4 regions of the Psychrobacillus sp. FSL K6-4046 genome follow, and region 1 is predicted to be linked to each of the others. Evidence: a T-box and tRNA genes for the amino acid it is inferred to sense, from the RefSeq annotation. Region 1 holds a T-box; the other regions hold tRNA genes.

Region 1 (5,282 bases):
GTAGTGAATTATGACGTAGCTAGAACAGCAGACTTAGACTTATTCGCAAAATACTATCGTCTAATGGCTGAGGAAGGAATCTATTTACCACCTTCTCAATTTGAAGGAATGTTCCTTTCCACTGCGCACACCGAGGAGCATATTGAAAAAACAATTCAAGCCTTCCATACAGTGTTTGAAAAGTTAGCTCGATAATAAATATTGAACAGACAAACGTTCTAAGCAATTAGAATGGCTTGTCTGTTTTTTTATTCTCTTTTATATTTACAAATAGCTGTAAGAAGAGGCGAAACTCCTTGAAAGAAAGCGAAGACTGGGGGTAAAACTTTTGAAAAGCTGGCATATTCGTATGGTATTTTTCATATTTTCTTACGTTGAAACATAATTTGTCCTATATGAAGGAGGATGAAAAATGGAAGTTAAAAGTTGGGAAGTTAAGGAACAGTTCTGTTTTCCGCAAAGCTTTGGAGTGCCTAAGGAAGTAAAGACAATTAATGTAACCCCTCAGTATTTTCATGAGGAAATGGACAACATGGTGCATATCAACGGTATTTATCATATTACTTGTCACGTGGAGTTTGAGGAAGGTGAAGTGGAGCATCACGCAACAAGTGAATTTACGGAAATCGAAGACCTAGATTTAAACGGTGAGCTTGGTTATTTTGAATATGCGGTACCGATGAGTGTAGAGATTAGTAAAGATAGAATACAAGCCGAAACGTTACCGACAGTAAGTATAGAAACTATAAATTGCAAGGCAGAGTCAGATGGTATTGAAATCGTATGGCTAGTCAATTGTGAATATGAAACGCATCGTCCTAAAACGGAGGAAGTAGTAGCAGAAGTAAGACAAGAAATGATTGAAGAAGTAGAAGAAACCCTAGTATTAGAGTCTAGTAGCCATAGAGAGGCCTTTGTAAGTAATGAACAGCAGTCCCCACGTACGGTACAGGAACCAGTTCAGGAGCAGACTAATGTGACGATTAAAAATAGAGAAGTGGAAAGCCCGGCTGAGGATGATTCTGAGCTACAGTTTATATTTAATTTGGAGGATGGTTATACCAAGCTTTCCTTTCCATCAAATAATGTCCTTAAATAATAGAAAACCAAGAAATGCTAGAAATACTAGCAAGAGAAAATCCCATGTTGTTGGAACAATTAAAACACGAACAAGTTGAAAGCAACCGATTGGTATAATGATTCCTTTCACGTAAAAACGAGTTCTTCGTAACCAGTCGGGCAGTAAATAGGGGTTGTATCCTCTTTTCATAGTGTTTTCCTCCTTTCACAAGACTATGCTTGACGGCATATAATAATATCCTATACAATAAAAACAACTATATATGGATGCTATGAATGGGAAGAGTAAAATGACACGGTTATCTAAAGAAAGGAAACAATTTGCTGAAATGTTTCCGTTAGCCACCATTTGAAGGTAGCCCAAGAGCAGCTTTTGTGAACTAACAGTAGCAATTGCCGGTTTGAAGCCGTTATCTAATTGAGAGCGTGATGTGTTATATTGCATCTGCGAATAAAGGTGGTACCGCGAACAAACTCCTTCGTCCTTTAGTGATGATAGGAGTTTTTTTATATTCTTTTTTAAGGAGGAAACGATATGACAAATGAGACAACGATGTCAACCAAGTATGATCCGCAGTCAATCGAAAAAGGCCGCTATGAATGGTGGTTAAAAGGTAAATATTTTGAGGCGCATCCAGAAAGTGAAAAGGAACCATATACCATTGTGATTCCACCGCCTAACGTAACAGGGAAGCTACATTTAGGTCACGCCTGGGATACAACTCTTCAAGACATTATTATTCGCATGAAGCGTATGCAAGGATATGACGCTCTATGGCTACCAGGAATGGACCATGCAGGTATCGCTACACAAGCAAAGGTAGAAGAAAAATTACGTGCTGACAATATTTCGAGATATGACCTAGGTCGTGAAAAATTTGTGGAAGAAACTTGGAAATGGAAAGATGAATATGCAGGACATATTCGCAAGCAATGGTCAAAACTAGGTCTAGGCTTAGACTATTCTCGTGAACGCTTCACTTTAGATGAGGGTCTTTCCAATGCAGTAAAGGAAGTATTTGTTAAGCTTTATAACAAAGGCTTGATTTACCGCGGGGAATACATTATCAACTGGGATCCTGCTACAAAAACAGCACTTTCTGATATCGAAGTAATTCATAAAGATATACAGGGTGCATTCTATCATATGCATTACCCACTTGCAGATGGTACTGGTTCAATCGATGTTGCAACAACTCGACCAGAAACAATGCTAGGGGATACAGCGGTTGCAGTACATCCTGAAGATGAGCGCTACAAACACTTAATCGGAAAAACGGTGAAATTACCAATCGTTGGCCGTGAAGTTCCAATCGTAGCAGATGATTACGTAGATATGGAGTTTGGTAGTGGCGCGGTTAAGATTACTCCTGCACATGACCCAAATGATTTTGAAATAGGTAATCGTCATAACCTAGAGCGTATTTTAGTTATGCATGAAGATGGTTCAATGAACAAGAATGCAGCTAAATATGAAGGAATGGATCGCTTTGAATGCCGTAAACAAATCGTAAAAGATCTTCAAGATGCAGGTGTTTTATTTAAAATTGAAGAGCATGCACACTCTGTAGGCCACTCTGAGCGAAGCGGAGCAGTAGTTGAGCCTTACCTTTCTACTCAGTGGTTTGTAAAAATGCAGCCACTTGCAGAAGAAGCGATTAAGTTGCAAGAATCAGAGGGTAAGGTTAATTTTGTACCGGATCGCTTTGAAAAAACGTATTTACGATGGATGGAAAATATACATGACTGGTGTATTTCACGTCAGCTTTGGTGGGGACACAGAATTCCAGCGTGGTACCATAAAGAAACTGGCGAAGTGTATGTTGGGCATGAGGCTCCAGCAGACGAAGAAAATTGGAAGCAGGATGAAGATGTACTAGATACATGGTTCTCCTCTGCTTTATGGCCTTTCTCTACGCTAGGCTGGCCGGATGTAGAAAACGAAGAAATGAAGAAGTATTACCCAACAAATGCCCTTGTTACAGGTTATGATATTATATTCTTCTGGGTGTCACGTATGATATTCCAAGGAGTAGAATTTACAGGAACTCGCCCATTCGATGATGTATTAATTCATGGTCTTGTTCGTGCAGAAGATGGACGTAAGATGTCTAAATCCCTTGGCAATGGTATCGACCCAATGGACGTAATTGATAAGTACGGAGCAGATTCACTACGCTATTTCTTAAGCACTGGTTCTTCTCCAGGACAAGATTTACGTTTCTCAGTAGAAAAAGTAGAGGCCGTTTGGAACTTTGCCAATAAAATCTGGAATGCTTCACGCTTTGCGTTGATGAATATGGATGGATTGAAATACGAGGAAATTAATTTAGATGGGAAAAAATCCGTTGCAGATGCTTGGATCCTAACTCGTTTAAATGAAACAATCGAGCAAGTTACAAGACTTTCAGAGAAATATGAGTTTGGCGAAGTTGGTCGTGCCCTATACAACTTCATCTGGGATGATTTCTGTGACTGGTATATCGAAATGTCTAAGCTTCCACTAAACGGAGATGACGAAGAAGCGAAGCATATGACTCGCTCGGTTCTAGCATACGTATTAGACAACACAATGCGTTTATTGCACCCATTTATGCCTTTCATAACAGAAGAAATTTGGCAAAACCTACCGCATGAAGGCGAATCCATTACAGTAGCGGCATGGCCGACAGTAAACGAAGAGCTTTCTGATCAAAGCCAAGCAGCAAGCATGAAGCTACTTGCAGAGATTATTCGCTCTGTTCGTAACATCCGTTCAGAGGTACAAACACCGATGAGCAAAAAAGTACCGTTATACATTTCTGCAAAAGATGCAGATACGCTAGCAGTACTAGAAGCAAACGCAAAATACTTAGAGCGTTTCTGTAACCCAGAGCCTCTAGTAATCGGTCAAGACCTAGATGATCCGGGCCAATCGATGTCAGCAGTAGTAACAGGTGCTCTTTTATACCTTCCATTACAAGGCTTAATCGATATTGAGGCTGAAAAAGCACGTCTAGAAAAAGAATTAGAAAAATGGGCAAAAGAAGTGAAGCTAGTTCAAGGGAAACTATCCAATGAACGCTTCGTATCAAAAGCTCCTGAGGCAGTAGTAGCCGAAGAGCGTGCAAAAGAACAGGACTACCTGGAAAAACACGCAACCGTTCTAAAACGTATCGAGGAATTAAATAGCTTGTAAAACAAAGTAAGTGTAGCCAGAACCGATGAGGTATCTGGCTACACTTTTTTTATTGGGATTGGGAGGTGTTGCATAGATGGGGAGTGATTTTTACGGGGAAAGAGGGGAATCTTGCGGAGACGAGGAAGAACCTTGCGGAGATGAGGTAGAATCTTACGGAAACGGAGAAACCTTGCGGAGACGGAGGAGAACCTTGCGGAGACGGAGGAAAACCTTGCGGAGACGGAGGAAAACCTTGCGGAGACGGAGAAACCTTGCGGATATGGGGAAGAACCTTGCAGAGACGGGGAAGAACCTTGCGGAGACGGGGAGAAACCTTGCGGAGATGAGAGAGAACCTTGCAAGTGACATGTTTTTAGAAGTAAGGTATGAAAGTATTGCAGAGATAGAAGAAAGTGTTGCGGAGATGAGGCAAAGTGTTGCGTAGACAGTAGAGAGTGTTACGGGAAATAGAGAAAGTGTTGCGTGAAAGAGAAGAAGTGTTGCGGGGACGTGGCAAAGTGTTGCAGAAAATATAGCAGAGTAGAGATAGTTTAAGGAAAGTCAAAGGTATAACTCTATAAAAAAGCACATCAAGCTTATCGCTCAATGTACTCTCTTAGCTGCTCATCGATATACTCCATTATCGGTATAGCGATATCCGTCTGGGTTGTTTGATAATATGATCTTGCTCCAACTGGATCCTCTAATTCATTGAAAAGCCATCTGCCGTCGGGTAGAAGTAAGAAATCAATTCCTACGTAATCGCTTTTAATGGCTTTTGCTATTTTAATTACATCTGCTTCTTGAGTTGCAGAGAGCTCATATTTTTCTACGGTTCCACCTAGCGTGAAATTGGATTTAAAGCTATTTGGAGCACCGATTCTTTTTACTGCTCCAATTACCTCGCTACCTAGCATAAATACTCTTACATCGGTAGCATTCGTTTCTACATAGGCTTGGGCGATAATGGTCTGGGATGAAAAGTCATTTAGAAATACATCAGCATCTTGTGCCTCAGTAAACTTTTCTACCTGCATTCCCC
Region 2 (5,282 bases), 290 kb from region 1:
TAAAGTATCTCTTTCTATACGTAAGCGCTCAAAAGCAGCAGAGCTGTCCTCTTCCTCTGTAATATGATGAATACTTACAAAAGCCTGATCGTCCTGTATAACTAATTGAAATGTAGCCACGGCAAAAAAACTAGACGGGAAGCTATTCCATTCCGATGATATATTGTTTGAAGGATCGAAAGAGAATCCACCAAATAGAATTGGAGACACATCTGCTTTCTCTATTAATGAACAAGCACAAAGGTCGTCCCATTTTTGAGCTATATCGCTGTATCTATTTTTCTCTAAATCATTAGACAGTATATAGGCGTGTCCAAGTCCAACCAATGTGAACGTTTTCTCTTTGTTCTGCCAAAAGAATCGTTTCCCTTTATAGTAATCCTCCCCAGCTTCAAAAAAAGCATGAGCAGACATTCTAGATACTTCTATTGTTTCGGTATAAAAACGTAATGTTGATTTATTTTGCCCGGTGGTGTTCGGCATATATATGACCTCCGTATAAATTACCTGCTAATTTAAATTCATGTTTTATTACTCTACCCTTTATCATACAACTTTCTCCACGTTTCGGCACACATTTAGCTACAAATGTATGCTAAAATTGAAGTTGATTCTTTAAAAGGAGAGAAATTTATATGTCACAAGAACTACAAGCTGATAAAGGCTGGCGTATATGGTGGAAGTTAACAAGACCACACACGTTAACCGCTTCGTTTGCGCCTGTCTTTTTAGGTACAATGATTGCCCTTTATTACGTAAATATTGATTGGCCTTTATTCTTAGCAATGCTCATTGCGTGCTTGTTTATACAAGCTGCTACGAATATGTTTAATGAGTACTACGACTTTGAAAGAGGTCTAGATAGTGAAGAATCTATCGGCATTGGTGGCGCGATAGTCCGCAATGGTGTTAAACCAAAGACAGTGCTTCAATTAGCCTTAGTACTATACGTCCTAGCCGCACTGTTAGGTATTTATATTTGTTCCCAATCATCTTGGCTTTTATTGATCGTTGGAGCCGTTTGTATGCTCATTGGATACTTATATACTGGTGGACCTTACCCAATAGCTTATACACCGTTTGGAGAACTATTCAGTGGTGTGGTTATGGGAATGTTTATTGTTTTAATTGCTACATACATTCAGGTAGGTTCTATACCAAACTTTGCCTTGTTCCTATCTATCCCTAGCACTTTGCTTGTCGCTGCTATTATGCTTTCTAATAATATTCGAGATATTGTAGAGGATACAAAAGGCGGTAGAAAAACAATGGCTATCTTAATAGGTAGAGACAATGCTATTAATGTGTTAGCCCTATTTTTTATCGTTTCTTATGTATGGATCATCTTATTAGTAATACTTCAGATTCTTACACCTTGGGCTTTGCTAGTCTTACTAAGTGCAAAGAAACCAATAGATGCTATAAAACTATTTAAATCTAAAGAGAATCACCTCGAAGTCGGATTAGCAATGAAAAACACCGCACTTACGAATACCATTTTCGTATTTCTTTTAGGTATTGGCTTGTTAATAGGATTTTTACTATGATGGGTCAGTCAGGAAGTTAACTCTTCCTGGCTTTTTTATTTGTGAAGTTTAAGTTAGAGGTTGCAGAAGTGTAAACGAAGAAAGAAAAGTCTAACCAAATAATTGATTTCGCATAGTTTCTTTAGAATCGGACGGTTTTGTTTAATAATCGGTCGGTTAGGCAAAATAATCGGTTGGTTCTCTTCAATAATCGGTCGGTGGAAGAACTTTTAGAAGTAAATCTTTTCACATGAAGATAATGCCCAAATGCTATTATTGATCACTTTAGTGTAATCGTTCTGCTAACAATATTTGAAAGGAAATTCACAAATAAGTGCAGCATAGATTCACTTTTCTTGATACTTCTTCCCGCCTGGATTTACAATGTTATAACAATCCTTACATATCATAAAGGCACAATAAAAAAAGACAACCACCGAAGTGATTGCCTTTTTACAGTTATGACCCCTACGGGATTCGAACCCGTGTTACCGCCGTGAAAGGGCGGTGTCTTAACCGCTTGACCAAGGGGCCTTATATATGGCGGAGAAGGAGGGATTTGAACCCTCGCGCCGGTTGCCCGACCTACACCCTTAGCAGGGGCGCCTCTTCAGCCACTTGAGTACTTCCCCATATATATGGCTCCGAAGGTAGGACTCGAACCTACGACCAATCGGTTAACAGCCGATTGCTCTACCACTGAGCTACTTCGGAATAATGGTGGGCCTAAATGGACTCGAACCATCGACCTCACGCTTATCAGGCGTGCGCTCTAACCAGCTGAGCTATAGGCCCATTAATTGGAGCGGGTGAAGAGAATCGAACTCTCATCATCAGCTTGGAAGGCTGAGGTTTTACCACTAAACTACACCCGCGTGATAAATGGTGGCTCAGGACGGAATCGAACCGCCGACACAAGGATTTTCAGTCCTTTGCTCTACCGACTGAGCTACTGAGCCTCTTCGATTTACGCTAAGCAGCACAACTCTTTGTCAGCTTCACTCACTCATTCAGTCACGTACTTTAGTACGCTCCTTCTTTCGTTCGATTGCTTCCTCGATTTGCTTGCTTATCCTAAATCTCTAACATATTGAATAATAAATGGCGGTCCCGACCGGGATCGAACCGGCGATCTCCTGCGTGACAGGCAGGCATGTTAACCGCTACACCACGGGACCATTTGGTTGCGGGGACAGGATTTGAACCTGTGACCTTCGGGTTATGAGCCCGACGAGCTACCGAACTGCTCCACCCCGCGACAATAAGAGTAGTTGAAATTTAAATCAACTGCGCATTTAGTGAGTTTTACGTCTTCCACGCTTCGCTTGCGTCGACGTTAATCGCTTTCTTCGTGAAGCGATTTGCTCCACCCCGCGACAATAAGAGTAGTTGAAATTTAAATCAACTTTTCATTCAATTACTTGGTATGTATATTTCCCACTAACAATAAGATGGAGGAGGAAGAGGGATTCGAACCCCCGCGCGGTATGACCCGCCTGTCGGTTTTCAAGACCGATCCCTTCAGCCAGACTTGGGTATTCCTCCGAAAAATTATGTTGGTGGACCTTGCAGGACTCGAACCTGCGACCGGACGGTTATGAGCCGTCTGCTCTAACCAACTGAGCTAAAGGTCCTTAAGATGGCGGCAGAGGGAGTCGAACCCACGACCTTTCGGGTATGAACCGAATGCTCTAGCCAGCTGAGCTACGCCGCCAGGAACTTTAAAAGAAAATTTTATATTTGGTGGAGCCTAGCGGGATCGAACCGCTGACCTCCTGCGTGCAAGGCAGGCGCTCTCCCAGCTGAGCTAAGGCCCCAAATTTTTATTAATAACTGGTCGGGAAGACAGGATTCGAACCTGCGACCCCTTGGTCCCAAACCAAGTGCTCTACCAAGCTGAGCTACTTCCCGTATATATATTGGCGCGCCCGGCAGGAGTCGAACCCACAACCTTCTGATCCGTAGTCAGACGCTCTATCCAATTGAGCTACGGGCGCTAATGTTACTTAAAAGTGGTGCCGAGGACCGGAATCGAACCGGTACGGTAGTCACCTACCGCAGGATTTTAAGTCCTGTGCGTCTGCCAGTTCCGCCACCCCGGCACTTTAGTGAATCTTTGGAGCGGAAGACGAGGTTCGAACTCGCGACCCCCACCTTGGCAAGGTGGTGTTCTACCACTGAACTACTTCCGCTCGGTTATTAAATTAAATGGTGCGGGTGAAGGGAGTCGAACCCCCACGCCTTGCGGCGCTAGATCCTAAGTCTAGTGCGTCTGCCAGTTCCGCCACACCCGCATATTTATTTCACAAAAGTGAATGAGCCATGAAGGACTCGAACCTTCGACCCTCTGATTAAAAGTCAGATGCTCTACCAACTGAGCTAATGGCTCGGAAAATGGTGCCGGAGAAAGGACTTGAACCCTCAACCTACTGATTACAAGTCAGTTGCTCTACCAGTTGAGCTACTCCGGCAGGAGTAAGTAATGGTGGAGGATGACGGGCTCGAACCGCCGACCCTCTGCTTGTAAGGCAGATGCTCTCCCAGCTGAGCTAATCCTCCTGGGTATTAAAATGTTATTATGTATTTTTATTGCAAGCCCAGCGACGTCCTACTCTTGCAGGGGGAGACCCCCAACTACCATCGGCGCTGAAGAGCTTAACTTCCGTGTTCGGTATGGGAACGGGTGTGACCTCTTCGCCATCATCACTAGACTTGAATAATAATTGAAAGACAAGTTTTATTATATCAACTATGTAGATTATTACAAGCTTTTTTTAAATAAAAATTTATTCTTTCAAAACTGAATAAACTGACATCTTAGAAACAAACAATTTGGTTAAGTCCTCGATCGATTAGTATTCGTCAGCTGCACGTGTCGCCACGCTTCCACCCCGAACCTATCTACCTCATCGTCTTTGAGGGATCTTACTTACTTGCGTAATGGGAAATCTCATCTTGAGGGGGGCTTCGTGCTTAGATGCTTTCAGCACTTATCCCGTCCACACATAGCTACCCAGCGATGCCCTTGGCAGAACAACTGGTACACCAGCGGTGTGTCCATCCCGGTCCTCTCGTACTAAGGACAGCTCCTCTCAAATTTCCTACGCCCACGACGGATAGGGACCGAACTGTCTCACGACGTTCTGAACCCAGCTCGCGTACCGCTTTAATGGGCGAACAGCCCAACCCTTGGGACCGACTACAGCCCCAGGATGCGATGAGCCGACATCGAGGTGCCAAACCTCCCCGTCGATGTGGACTCTTGGGGGAGATAAGCCTGTTATCCCCGGGGTAGCTTTTATCCGTTGAGCGATGGCCCTTCCATGCGGAACCACCGGATCACTAAGCCCGTCTTTCGACCCTGCTCGACTTGTAGGTCTCGCAGTCAAGCTCCCTTCTGCCTTTACACTCTTCGAATGATTTCCAACCATTCTGAGGGAACCTTTGGGCGCCTCCGTTACACTTTAGGAGGCGACCGCCCCAGTCAAACTGCCCGCCTGACACTGTCTCCTACCCGGGTTACGGGTATGGGTTAGAATTTCAATACAACCAGGGTAGTATCCCACCGACGCCTCCTCCGAAGCTGGCGCTCCGGGCTCTAAGGCTCCTACCTATCCTGTACAAGTTGCACCAAAATTCAATATCAAGCTACAGTAAAGCTCCACGGGGTCTTTCCGTCCTGTCGCGGGTAACCTGCATCTTCACAGGTACTATAATTTCACCGAGTCTCTCGTTGAGACAGTGCCCAGATCGTTA
Region 3 (5,282 bases), 1.7 Mb from region 1:
TCAGAATGGTTGGAAATCATTCGAAGAGTGTAAAGGCAGAAGGGAGCTTGACTGCGAGACCTACAAGTCGAGCAGGGTCGAAAGACGGGCTTAGTGATCCGGTGGTTCCGCATGGAAGGGCCATCGCTCAACGGATAAAAGCTACCCCGGGGATAACAGGCTTATCTCCCCCAAGAGTCCACATCGACGGGGAGGTTTGGCACCTCGATGTCGGCTCATCGCATCCTGGGGCTGTAGTCGGTCCCAAGGGTTGGGCTGTTCGCCCATTAAAGCGGTACGCGAGCTGGGTTCAGAACGTCGTGAGACAGTTCGGTCCCTATCCGTCGTGGGCGTAGGAAATTTGAGAGGAGCTGTCCTTAGTACGAGAGGACCGGGATGGACACACCGCTGGTGTACCAGTTGTTCTGCCAAGGGCATCGCTGGGTAGCTATGTGTGGACGGGATAAGTGCTGAAAGCATCTAAGCACGAAGCCCCCCTCAAGATGAGATTTCCCATTACGCAAGTAAGTAAGATCCCTCAAAGACGATGAGGTAGATAGGTTCGGGGTGGAAGCGTGGCGACACGTGCAGCTGACGAATACTAATCGATCGAGGACTTAACCAAATTGTTTGTTTCTAAGATGATGTCTTTTATCCAGTTTTGAGTGAACAACTCTGAGGGTTTCAAGGCGCAAGCAGTGCTAGGAAACGAGTGAGTGAAGGAAGGAGCGTACTTACGTACGTGACTGATTGAACGAACGAAGTTGACAACGCAATGCGAAGTGTATTGAAAGCTGAAAAAGTCTAGTGATGATGGCGAAGAGGTCACACCCGTTCCCATACCGAACACGGAAGTTAAGCTCTTCAGCGCCGATGGTAGTTGGGGGTCTCCCCCTGCAAGAGTAGGACGTCGCTGGGCACTAAAGGAAGTCGTCACCGAGTAATCGGTGACGGCTTTTTTGTTTTGTTTAAAATGAAAAAAAAGCCGAAGGCACTCTCTCCCTAAGCAAGTGGGCGAGAAGCCGGAGGGGCAAAGAGTTCGAGGAAGCAAGGAAGAGAGGCTCGGAGCGTATGGCATACGCGAGAACCGAACGACTGCGGCTGACAAAGAAATCTGCCGCCCATCTGGTTTCGCAGCCGCCGATGGTAGTTGGAGGGTCGCCCCTGCAAGAGTAGGACGTCGCTGGGCAACTAAAGGAAGTCATCACCGAGTAATCGGTGGTGGCTTTTTTGTTTTATCTTTTACAGGAAAAAGCCGAAGGCGCTATCTCCCTAAGGAAGTGAGCGAGAAGCCGGAGGGGCAACGAGTTCGAGGAAGCAAGGAAGAGAGGCTCGGAGCGTATGGCATACGCGAGAACCGAACGACCGCGACTGGTATTTTTTTGTTCAGAAGGCAATCTCTCCACAGAAATTACAAAAATACTTGAGCATGTTATGAATAGGGCAAGGAAAGAGTTACGAGTAATAATTATGTGAGCCTGATCAAACAGGAGTTTAAACTCTGTGATAGCTATGATTCCTGCTCTTACCATTCTTCTAGTTTAAAAGCGCTCTCCTAGCAATAATTAAAGTAATTAATACTTCTTTTAATGAGAGTCGAATTTTATATAGAGTGCACTACCTATAAAATACTAACATTAATTACTCTATTGATTGGAGCGGCAGACGGCGACTCCAGCGGGAGGAGGGAGACAGATAAGACATCACAACCACGCGCGTTAGCGATGGGTGATGGCTTATCGCTCCCCCCGCGGAAAGCGTACGTCTAGAGCGGAAATCAACTCTACTTTAAACATAAAAAATTAATAAATATTTTACGGTTCTCTATTAATAGCTTAAATATTTTACGTATATTTCTAAATATAAATGGACAATATAATAGGGTGAGGCATCTCCTAAGAAATTAAAATATAGAGAATATCATTCAAAAAGATGACAAATTCTATATATTGGAACCTTGAATATTTCATTGGAAAAATACCTAAATTAAGCTTGAAATTTAAAGTATACTTGTTATAATTATATTTGTACTTTAAATAATAAGAACGTTCCGAAGTAGCTCAGTGGTAGAGCAATCGGCTGTTAACCGATTGGTCGTAGGTTCGAGTCCTACCTTCGGAGCCATTTTTATGCTTCCATAGCTCAGTAGGTAGAGTGCTTCCATGGTAAGGAAGAGGTCACCGGTTCAAATCCGGTTGGAAGCTTTTCTATTTTACATAAAAGTAGGGAATGTACATAAAAAAGTGCTTGTTTTGAAGTAATACTTATGCTAAACTATTAATTGTCCGGTTTTTAAAGAGGATTACTGTTTTGGAGGATTAGCTCAGCTGGGAGAGCATCTGCCTTACAAGCAGAGGGTCGGCGGTTCGAGCCCGTCATCCTCCACCAAAAAGTTTTTATAATAGCCTGGAGGGGTAGCGAAGTGGCTAAACGCGGCGGACTGTAAATCCGCTCCTTAGGGTTCGGCGGTTCGAATCCGTCCCCCTCCACCAGTTTTTGGGGTATAGCCAAGCGGTAAGGCAACGGATTTTGATTCCGTCATGCCCTGGTTCGAATCCAGGTACCCCAGCCATTTTCTATTATCTATTATGGGGCCTTAGCTCAGCTGGGAGAGCGCCTGCCTTGCACGCAGGAGGTCAGCGGTTCGATCCCGCTAGGCTCCATTTTAATTCTAATGTGTGTATACTTAACTCTTTTCATTCAATTGAAAAGAGTTTTTTTGTGTTTAAAATATATAACAAAATAACTTCGACATTCCGATATAAATAGAAAAAGAGAAGAGGTTGTGAGAGGAAATGGAAAGCTTAATCCTTGGGGACGTTACATTAAGATTATTAACGAAAAGCGATATACCGTTACTGTGGGAGCTGTATGAGCCTAGTGTATTTGAATATATGTTACATACGGTAGAAAGTGAAGAACAGCTAGGAGATTGGCTGCAGGCAGGCATTGATCAAATGCAAGGTCAACAAACCGCAATTGTTTATGTAGTGGAACATACAGATACAAAAAAAATAATGGGTACGACTAGGATTTACGGGATAGATCAAGTTAACGGTGCTTGTGAAATTGGCTCTACTTTTTACGGGAAAGCTTATCAGAGAACTCATGTAAATACGACCTGTAAGTTCTTGATGCTCCAGCATTGCTTTGAGACGCTGGGGATGATTCGTGTACAGTTTAAAACTGACGAGTTAAACTTACCGTCACAGCGAGCTATTGAAAGAATTGGGGGCATCAAGGAAGGCGTATTAAGGAACGAACGTGTGAGATCCAACGGGACCGTCAGAAACGCGGTTTTATATTCGATTGTAAATGAAGAATGGGCAGAAACAAAAAAATATCTTCAGTTATTAATGAATAAATATACATGAAAATGCTGAGTTGAGCCAACTGCCTTTAAGGAATTACAATAAGTGTATGAACTAAAGGGGGTATAAAAAAATGAATAAATTAAATCTAACAATTATAGGGGTTCCTATGGATCTTGGTCAAAATAGACGTGGGGTAGATATGGGACCAAGTGCAATTCGTTATGCAGGAGTAGTGGAACGCTTAACTGACCTTGGTCATACGGTGAAGGATGAAGGGGATATTTTAATCAGTCAGATTAGAAAAGAAGAGTCGTCTACAACCTTAAGAAATTTAGAGCAGGTGATTGAAGCTAATACAGCTCTCGCCAATAAAGTGCATTCAGTTGTAGAGGCAGGGGATTTCCCTCTTGTCCTAGGTGGAGATCATAGTATAGCGATCGGTACATTAGCAGGTCTTTCTGATCAATATGAAAATCTAGGGGTTATCTGGTACGATGCTCATGCAGACTTAAACACTGCTGAAACTTCTCCATCGGGGAATATTCACGGTATGCCATTAGCCGTAAGCATAGGCTTAGGTCACAAGGATTTAGTGAACATACGTGAATTTGCACCGAAGATTAAACCTGAGAATATAGTTATAATTGGCGCCCGTTCTGTTGACCCGGGAGAGAGAGAACTGATTAGAGAAAAAGGCATTAAAGTTTTCTCCATGCATGAAATAGATAAGCTAGGGATGACCGAGGTTATGAATCAAACGATAACTTACTTCCTGGAACGTAAAGTGGATGGTGTGCATTTGTCTCTTGACTTAGATGGATTAGATCCGCTATATACACCTGGAGTTGGAACGCCTGTACCAGGAGGTATAAGCTATCGTGAAAGTCATTTAGCCATGGAAATGCTTTATTCCTCTCATTTAATTTCATCTGCTGAATTTGTAGAGGTAAATCCTATTCTCGATGAGAAAAATAAAACAGCTGATACTGCAGTCGCACTTATGGGGTCATTATTTGGAGAAAGCTTAATATAATAGTTTTATTAGTATTTTAGGAAAAGCAGGCTAATTGTCAGCTTTTTCTTTTTTTTTAACAACACAACACAGGAAATATTTGATAAAATTAAAATAATATAAAAAAATGAAACCTGTTGAATCCTTCTTACGTATAGGTAGAGACAGCCGCATAGAGCGGAGGGGAAATCAGACGATGGATGCGATAGTTAACAAAAGAATAAAACAAGTACTAAAAGGAGATAAAGACGCATTCGCGGAGATTGTCGACCTTTACCAAAATAGGCTTTTCCAAGTTTGCTATAGAATGCTTGGCAATCGTCACGAAGCTGAAGATATAGCTCAAGAGGCATTTGTCCGGGCCTATATAAATATTCATACGTTCGATCAGAAAAGAAAATTTTCTACATGGCTATATCGTATAGCTACGAATTTATGTATTGATCGTATACGTAAAAAAAAGCCTGACTATTATTTAGATGCAGAAGTGAAGGGTACGGAAGGTCTTGACATGTATTCTCAAATAGCTGCCTCTGATGAACTTCCAGAGGAAGAGTTGATGAAACTAGAGCTACAAGATAGAATTCAATATGAGATCAGCCGTCTTCCAGATAAGTATCGATCTGCTATAGTGCTTAAATACATGGAGGAACTATCCTTGCAAGAAATAAGTGAAATTTTAGACCTCCCATTAGGCACAGTAAAAACAAGAATACATCGAGGTCGGGAAGCGCTTAGAAAACAATTAAGTAAACAACCGAATCTTTAATAGGAGGAATCATGATGAGTGCGTGTCCAGAACGAATTGTTCACTATATGCATGAATATCTAGATGGTGAAATTAGTCGTGAACACGAGCTGGAGCTCAAGTCACACTTGCAATCGTGCCAAGAGTGTCGCAATCATATGCATGAGTTAAGCGATGTAGTAGCCTTTGTAAAAGGAGCAGCTCATGTAGAGGCACCAAATGATTTTAC
Region 4 (5,282 bases), 1.4 Mb from region 1:
GCCCGGTGCTGGAAGGTTAAGAGGAGTGCTTAGCGCAAGCGAAGGTGCGAATTGAAGCCCCAGTAAACGGCGGCCGTAACTATAACGGTCCTAAGGTAGCGAAATTCCTTGTCGGGTAAGTTCCGACCCGCACGAAAGGCGTAACGATCTGGGCACTGTCTCAACGAGAGACTCGGTGAAATTATAGTACCTGTGAAGATGCAGGTTACCCGCGACAGGACGGAAAGACCCCGTGGAGCTTTACTGTAGCTTGATATTGAATTTTGGTGCAACTTGTACAGGATAGGTAGGAGCCTTAGAGCCCGGAGCGCCAGCTTCGGAGGAGGCGTCGGTGGGATACTACCCTGGTTGTATTGAAATTCTAACCCATACCCGTAACCCGGGTAGGAGACAGTGTCAGGCGGGCAGTTTGACTGGGGCGGTCGCCTCCTAAAGTGTAACGGAGGCGCCCAAAGGTTCCCTCAGAATGGTTGGAAATCATTCGAAGAGTGTAAAGGCAGAAGGGAGCTTGACTGCGAGACCTACAAGTCGAGCAGGGTCGAAAGACGGGCTTAGTGATCCGGTGGTTCCGCATGGAAGGGCCATCGCTCAACGGATAAAAGCTACCCCGGGGATAACAGGCTTATCTCCCCCAAGAGTCCACATCGACGGGGAGGTTTGGCACCTCGATGTCGGCTCATCGCATCCTGGGGCTGTAGTCGGTCCCAAGGGTTGGGCTGTTCGCCCATTAAAGCGGTACGCGAGCTGGGTTCAGAACGTCGTGAGACAGTTCGGTCCCTATCCGTCGTGGGCGTAGGAAATTTGAGAGGAGCTGTCCTTAGTACGAGAGGACCGGGATGGACACACCGCTGGTGTACCAGTTGTTCTGCCAAGGGCATCGCTGGGTAGCTATGTGTGGACGGGATAAGTGCTGAAAGCATCTAAGCACGAAGCCCCCCTCAAGATGAGATTTCCCATTACGCAAGTAAGTAAGATCCCTCAAAGACGATGAGGTAGATAGGTTCGGGGTGGAAGCGTGGCGACACGTGCAGCTGACGAATACTAATCGATCGAGGACTTAACCAAATTGTTTGTTTCTAAGATGTCAGTTTATTCAGTTTTGAAAGAATAAATTTTTATTTAAAAAAAGCTTGTAATAATCTACATAGTTGATATAATAAAACTTGTCTTTCAATTATTATTCAAGTCTAGTGATGATGGCGAAGAGGTCACACCCGTTCCCATACCGAACACGGAAGTTAAGCTCTTCAGCGCCGATGGTAGTTGGGGGTCTCCCCCTGCAAGAGTAGGACGTCGCTGGGCTTGCAATAAAAAAATATTACCCAGGAGGATTAGCTCAGCTGGGAGAGCATCTGCCTTACAAGCAGAGGGTCGGCGGTTCGAGCCCGTCATCCTCCACCATAATTTTACTCCTGCCGGAGTAGCTCAACTGGTAGAGCAACTGACTTGTAATCAGTAGGTTGAGGGTTCAAGTCCTTTCTCCGGCACCATTTTCCGAGCCATTAGCTCAGTTGGTAGAGCATCTGACTTTTAATCAGAGGGTCGAAGGTTCGAGTCCTTCATGGCTCATTCACTTTTGTGAAATAAATATGCGGGTGTGGCGGAACTGGCAGACGCACTAGACTTAGGATCTAGCGCCGCAAGGCGTGGGGGTTCGACTCCCTTCACCCGCACCACTTAACTTAATAACCGAGCGGAAGTAGTTCAGTGGTAGAACACCACCTTGCCAAGGTGGGGGTCGCGAGTTCGAACCTCGTCTTCCGCTCCAAAGATTCATTGAAGTGCCGGGGTGGCGGAACTGGCAGACGCACAGGACTTAAAATCCTGCGGTAGGTGACTACCGTACCGGTTCGATTCCGGTCCTCGGCACCACTTTTATGAATAATTAGCGCCCGTAGCTCAATTGGATAGAGCGTCTGACTACGGATCAGAAGGTTGTGGGTTCGACTCCTGCCGGGCGCGCCATATAACGGGAAGTAGCTCAGCTTGGTAGAGCACTTGGTTTGGGACCAAGGGGTCGCAGGTTCGAATCCTGTCTTCCCGACCAGTTATTATTATTTCGGGGCCTTAGCTCAGCTGGGAGAGCGCCTGCCTTGCACGCAGGAGGTCAGCGGTTCGATCCCGCTAGGCTCCACCATGAACATTGAAAACTGAACATGCAAAACGTTAAGACATACAGCATCAACAAGCTTCGGCTTGATTGACGCAAAACAATTTTTGACATCATTTAATGATGATGCCAGCAAAACAAAATGAGCTTTTTAAGTTCTCTATTATGGAGAGTTTGATCCTGGCTCAGGACGAACGCTGGCGGCGTGCCTAATACATGCAAGTCGAGCGGATGATGAAGAAGCTTGCTTCTTCTGATTTAGCGGCGGACGGGTGAGTAACACGTGGGCAACCTGCCCTGTAGATTGGGATAACTCCGGGAAACCGGGGCTAATACCGAATAATCCATTACCTCACATGAGGAAATGTTAAAAGACGGTTTCGGCTGTCACTACAGGATGGGCCCGCGGCGCATTAGCTAGTTGGTGAGGTAACGGCTCACCAAGGCGACGATGCGTAGCCGACCTGAGAGGGTGATCGGCCACACTGGGACTGAGACACGGCCCAGACTCCTACGGGAGGCAGCAGTAGGGAATCTTCCACAATGGACGAAAGTCTGATGGAGCAACGCCGCGTGAGTGAAGAAGGTTTTCGGATCGTAAAACTCTGTTGTGAGGGAAGAACAAGTACGAGAGTAACTGCTCGTACCTTGACGGTACCTCATTAGAAAGCCACGGCTAACTACGTGCCAGCAGCCGCGGTAATACGTAGGTGGCAAGCGTTGTCCGGAATTATTGGGCGTAAAGCGCGCGCAGGCGGTCCTTTAAGTCTGATGTGAAAGCCCACGGCTCAACCGTGGAGGGTCATTGGAAACTGGGGGACTTGAGTACAGAAGAGGAAAGCGGAATTCCAAGTGTAGCGGTGAAATGCGTAGAGATTTGGAGGAACACCAGTGGCGAAGGCGGCTTTCTGGTCTGTAACTGACGCTGAGGCGCGAAAGCGTGGGGAGCAAACAGGATTAGATACCCTGGTAGTCCACGCCGTAAACGATGAGTGCTAAGTGTTAGGGGGTTTCCGCCCCTTAGTGCTGCAGCTAACGCATTAAGCACTCCGCCTGGGGAGTACGGTCGCAAGACTGAAACTCAAAGGAATTGACGGGGGCCCGCACAAGCGGTGGAGCATGTGGTTTAATTCGAAGCAACGCGAAGAACCTTACCAGGTCTTGACATCCCGCTGACCGGCCTAGAGATAGGCTTTTCCCTTCGGGGACAGCGGTGACAGGTGGTGCATGGTTGTCGTCAGCTCGTGTCGTGAGATGTTGGGTTAAGTCCCGCAACGAGCGCAACCCTTGATCTTAGTTGCCAGCATTCAGTTGGGCACTCTAAGGTGACTGCCGGTGATAAACCGGAGGAAGGTGGGGATGACGTCAAATCATCATGCCCCTTATGACCTGGGCTACACACGTGCTACAATGGACGGTACAGAGGGTCGCAACCCCGCGAGGGTGAGCAAATCCCATAAAACCGTTCTCAGTTCGGATTGTAGGCTGCAACTCGCCTACATGAAGCCGGAATCGCTAGTAATCGTGGATCAGCATGCCACGGTGAATACGTTCCCGGGCCTTGTACACACCGCCCGTCACACCACGAGAGTTTGTAACACCCGAAGTCGGTGGGGTAACCCTTTTGGGAGCCAGCCGCCGAAGGTGGGACAGATGATTGGGGTGAAGTCGTAACAAGGTAGCCGTATCGGAAGGTGCGGCTGGATCACCTCCTTTCTAAGGATATATTCGGAATACAGATCTTTATCTGTATCTTAACGTTTTGCAGTTCAGTTTTGAATGTTCATGTATATTAATATTTTTAATAGATATGGAAATTCAAAGAGGGCCTATAGCTCAGCTGGTTAGAGCGCACGCCTGATAAGCGTGAGGTCGATGGTTCGAGTCCATTTAGGCCCACCATACCTTTTTTTATTTCGGGGCCTTAGCTCAGCTGGGAGAGCGCCTGCCTTGCACGCAGGAGGTCAGCGGTTCGATCCCGCTAGGCTCCACCAACGAAATAATTTGTTCTTTGAAAACTGGATAAAACGACATCAAAAAAAGAAACAAACGCAAGATATTCAAATTGTGATCACTTACGTGATTGCAAGTGTAGTACTTTTAACTTTTAGGTTAAGTTAATAAGGGCGCACGGTGGATGCCTTGGCACTAGGAGTCGATGAAGGACGGCACTAACACCGATATGCTTCGGGGAGCTGTAAGTGAGCTTCGATCCGAAGATTTCCGAATGGGGAAACCCACTGCCCGTAATGGGGCAGTACATTTGCGTGAATACATAGCGCATCTGAGACACACCCAGGGAACTGAAACATCTAAGTACCTGGAGGAAGAGAAAGAAAATTCGATTCCCTGAGTAGCGGCGAGCGAAACGGGAAGAGCCCAAACCAAGAGGCTTGCCTCTTGGGGTTGTAGGACACTCTATACGGAGTTACAAAAGAATGAGCTAGACGAAGCGACCTGGAAAGGTCCGCAGGATAGGGTAAAAGCCCCGTAGTCAAAAGTTCATTCCCTCCAGAGTGTATCCTGAGTACGGCGGAACACGTGAAATTCCGTCGGAATCCGGGAGGACCATCTCCCAAGGCTAAATACTACCTAGTGACCGATAGTGAACCAGTACCGTGAGGGAAAGGTGAAAAGCACCCCGGAAGGGGAGTGAAATAGACCCTGAAACCGTGTGCCTACAAATAGTCAAAGCCCGTTAACGGGTGATGGCGTGCCTTTTGTAGAATGAACCGGCGAGTTACGATTACATGCGAGGTTAAGTTGAGAAGACGGAGCCGCAGCGAAAGCGAGTCTGAATAGGGCGAATGAGTATGTGGTCGTAGACCCGAAACCAGGTGATCTACCCATGTCCAGGATGAAGGTGAGGTAACACTTACTGGAGGTCCGAACCCACGCACGTTGAAAAGTGCGGGGATGAGGTGTGGGTAGCGGAGAAATTCCAATCGAACCTGGAGATAGCTGGTTCTCTCCGAAATAGCTTTAGGGCTAGCCTCAAACGTTAGAATCTTGGAGGTAGAGCACTGTTTGGACTAGGGGCCCATCCCGGGTTACCGAATTCAGACAAACTCCGAATGCCAATGATTTATGTTTGGGAGTCAGACTGCGAGTGATAAGATCCGTAGTCAAGAGGGAAACAGCCCAGACCACCAGCTAAGGTCCCAAAGTATTT

The links. A T-box is a leader RNA that pairs with one kind of tRNA and senses whether it is charged. The one in region 1 lies ahead of MKY09_RS07405 (valine--tRNA ligase), so its partner is inferred to be a tRNA-Val.
Region 2: it encodes a tRNA-Val, which carries the amino acid that the T-box ahead of MKY09_RS07405 (valine--tRNA ligase) is inferred to sense. The anticodon was not compared.
Region 3: it encodes a tRNA-Val, which carries the amino acid that the T-box ahead of MKY09_RS07405 (valine--tRNA ligase) is inferred to sense. The anticodon was not compared.
Region 4: it encodes a tRNA-Val, which carries the amino acid that the T-box ahead of MKY09_RS07405 (valine--tRNA ligase) is inferred to sense. The anticodon was not compared.

Annotation. Positions count from the first base shown of each region.
Region 1 is NZ_CP152020.1:1,519,341-1,524,622, forward strand. Features, by position in the region: gene hemL (glutamate-1-semialdehyde 2,1-aminomutase) at 1-195, shown strand, start outside; gene MKY09_RS07395 (hypothetical protein) at 413-1,099, shown strand; gene MKY09_RS07400 (hypothetical protein) at 1,079-1,270, opposite strand; T-box leader at 1,344-1,570, shown strand; gene MKY09_RS07405 (valine--tRNA ligase) at 1,616-4,258, shown strand; gene MKY09_RS07410 (hypothetical protein) at 4,494-4,685, shown strand; gene MKY09_RS07415 (ATP-grasp domain-containing protein) at 4,837-5,282, opposite strand, start outside.
Region 2 is NZ_CP152020.1:1,232,062-1,237,343, reverse strand. Features, by position in the region: gene MKY09_RS06060 (isochorismate synthase) at 1-483, opposite strand, end outside; gene MKY09_RS06055 (1,4-dihydroxy-2-naphthoate polyprenyltransferase) at 636-1,547, shown strand; tRNA gene MKY09_RS06050 (tRNA-Glu) at 1,989-2,060, opposite strand; tRNA gene MKY09_RS06045 (tRNA-Ser) at 2,068-2,158, opposite strand; tRNA gene MKY09_RS06040 (tRNA-Asn) at 2,166-2,240, opposite strand; tRNA gene MKY09_RS06035 (tRNA-Ile) at 2,245-2,321, opposite strand; tRNA gene MKY09_RS06030 (tRNA-Gly) at 2,328-2,401, opposite strand; tRNA gene MKY09_RS06025 (tRNA-Phe) at 2,410-2,485, opposite strand; tRNA gene MKY09_RS06020 (tRNA-Asp) at 2,629-2,704, opposite strand; tRNA gene MKY09_RS06015 (tRNA-Met) at 2,708-2,784, opposite strand; tRNA gene MKY09_RS06010 (tRNA-Ser) at 2,979-3,071, opposite strand; tRNA gene MKY09_RS06005 (tRNA-Ile) at 3,084-3,160, opposite strand; tRNA gene MKY09_RS06000 (tRNA-Met) at 3,167-3,240, opposite strand; tRNA gene MKY09_RS05995 (tRNA-Ala) at 3,268-3,343, opposite strand; tRNA gene MKY09_RS05990 (tRNA-Pro) at 3,361-3,437, opposite strand; tRNA gene MKY09_RS05985 (tRNA-Arg) at 3,447-3,523, opposite strand; tRNA gene MKY09_RS05980 (tRNA-Leu) at 3,540-3,628, opposite strand; tRNA gene MKY09_RS05975 (tRNA-Gly) at 3,644-3,718, opposite strand; tRNA gene MKY09_RS05970 (tRNA-Leu) at 3,736-3,820, opposite strand; tRNA gene MKY09_RS05965 (tRNA-Lys) at 3,843-3,915, opposite strand; tRNA gene MKY09_RS05960 (tRNA-Thr) at 3,922-3,997, opposite strand; tRNA gene MKY09_RS05955 (tRNA-Val) at 4,010-4,085, opposite strand; rRNA gene rrf (5S ribosomal RNA) at 4,122-4,237, opposite strand; rRNA gene MKY09_RS05945 (23S ribosomal RNA) at 4,359-5,282, opposite strand, start outside.
Region 3 is NZ_CP152020.1:3,687,525-3,692,806, reverse strand. Features, by position in the region: rRNA gene MKY09_RS18200 (23S ribosomal RNA) at 1-604, shown strand, start outside; rRNA gene rrf (5S ribosomal RNA) at 783-898, shown strand; tRNA gene MKY09_RS18190 (tRNA-Asn) at 2,029-2,103, shown strand; tRNA gene MKY09_RS18185 (tRNA-Thr) at 2,111-2,183, shown strand; tRNA gene MKY09_RS18180 (tRNA-Val) at 2,292-2,367, shown strand; tRNA gene MKY09_RS18175 (tRNA-Tyr) at 2,388-2,471, shown strand; tRNA gene MKY09_RS18170 (tRNA-Gln) at 2,477-2,551, shown strand; tRNA gene MKY09_RS18165 (tRNA-Ala) at 2,570-2,642, shown strand; gene MKY09_RS18160 (GNAT family protein) at 2,775-3,353, shown strand; gene rocF (arginase) at 3,424-4,326, shown strand; gene sigW (RNA polymerase sigma factor SigW) at 4,502-5,074, shown strand; gene MKY09_RS18145 (zf-HC2 domain-containing protein) at 5,089-5,282, shown strand, end outside.
Region 4 is NZ_CP152020.1:97,681-102,962, forward strand. Features, by position in the region: rRNA gene MKY09_RS00470 (23S ribosomal RNA) at 1-1,065, shown strand, start outside; rRNA gene rrf (5S ribosomal RNA) at 1,187-1,302, shown strand; tRNA gene MKY09_RS00480 (tRNA-Val) at 1,326-1,401, shown strand; tRNA gene MKY09_RS00485 (tRNA-Thr) at 1,415-1,490, shown strand; tRNA gene MKY09_RS00490 (tRNA-Lys) at 1,497-1,569, shown strand; tRNA gene MKY09_RS00495 (tRNA-Leu) at 1,592-1,676, shown strand; tRNA gene MKY09_RS00500 (tRNA-Gly) at 1,694-1,768, shown strand; tRNA gene MKY09_RS00505 (tRNA-Leu) at 1,784-1,872, shown strand; tRNA gene MKY09_RS00510 (tRNA-Arg) at 1,889-1,965, shown strand; tRNA gene MKY09_RS00515 (tRNA-Pro) at 1,971-2,047, shown strand; tRNA gene MKY09_RS00520 (tRNA-Ala) at 2,062-2,137, shown strand; rRNA gene MKY09_RS00525 (16S ribosomal RNA) at 2,273-3,826, shown strand; tRNA gene MKY09_RS00530 (tRNA-Ile) at 3,936-4,012, shown strand; tRNA gene MKY09_RS00535 (tRNA-Ala) at 4,029-4,104, shown strand; rRNA gene MKY09_RS00540 (23S ribosomal RNA) at 4,221-5,282, shown strand, end outside.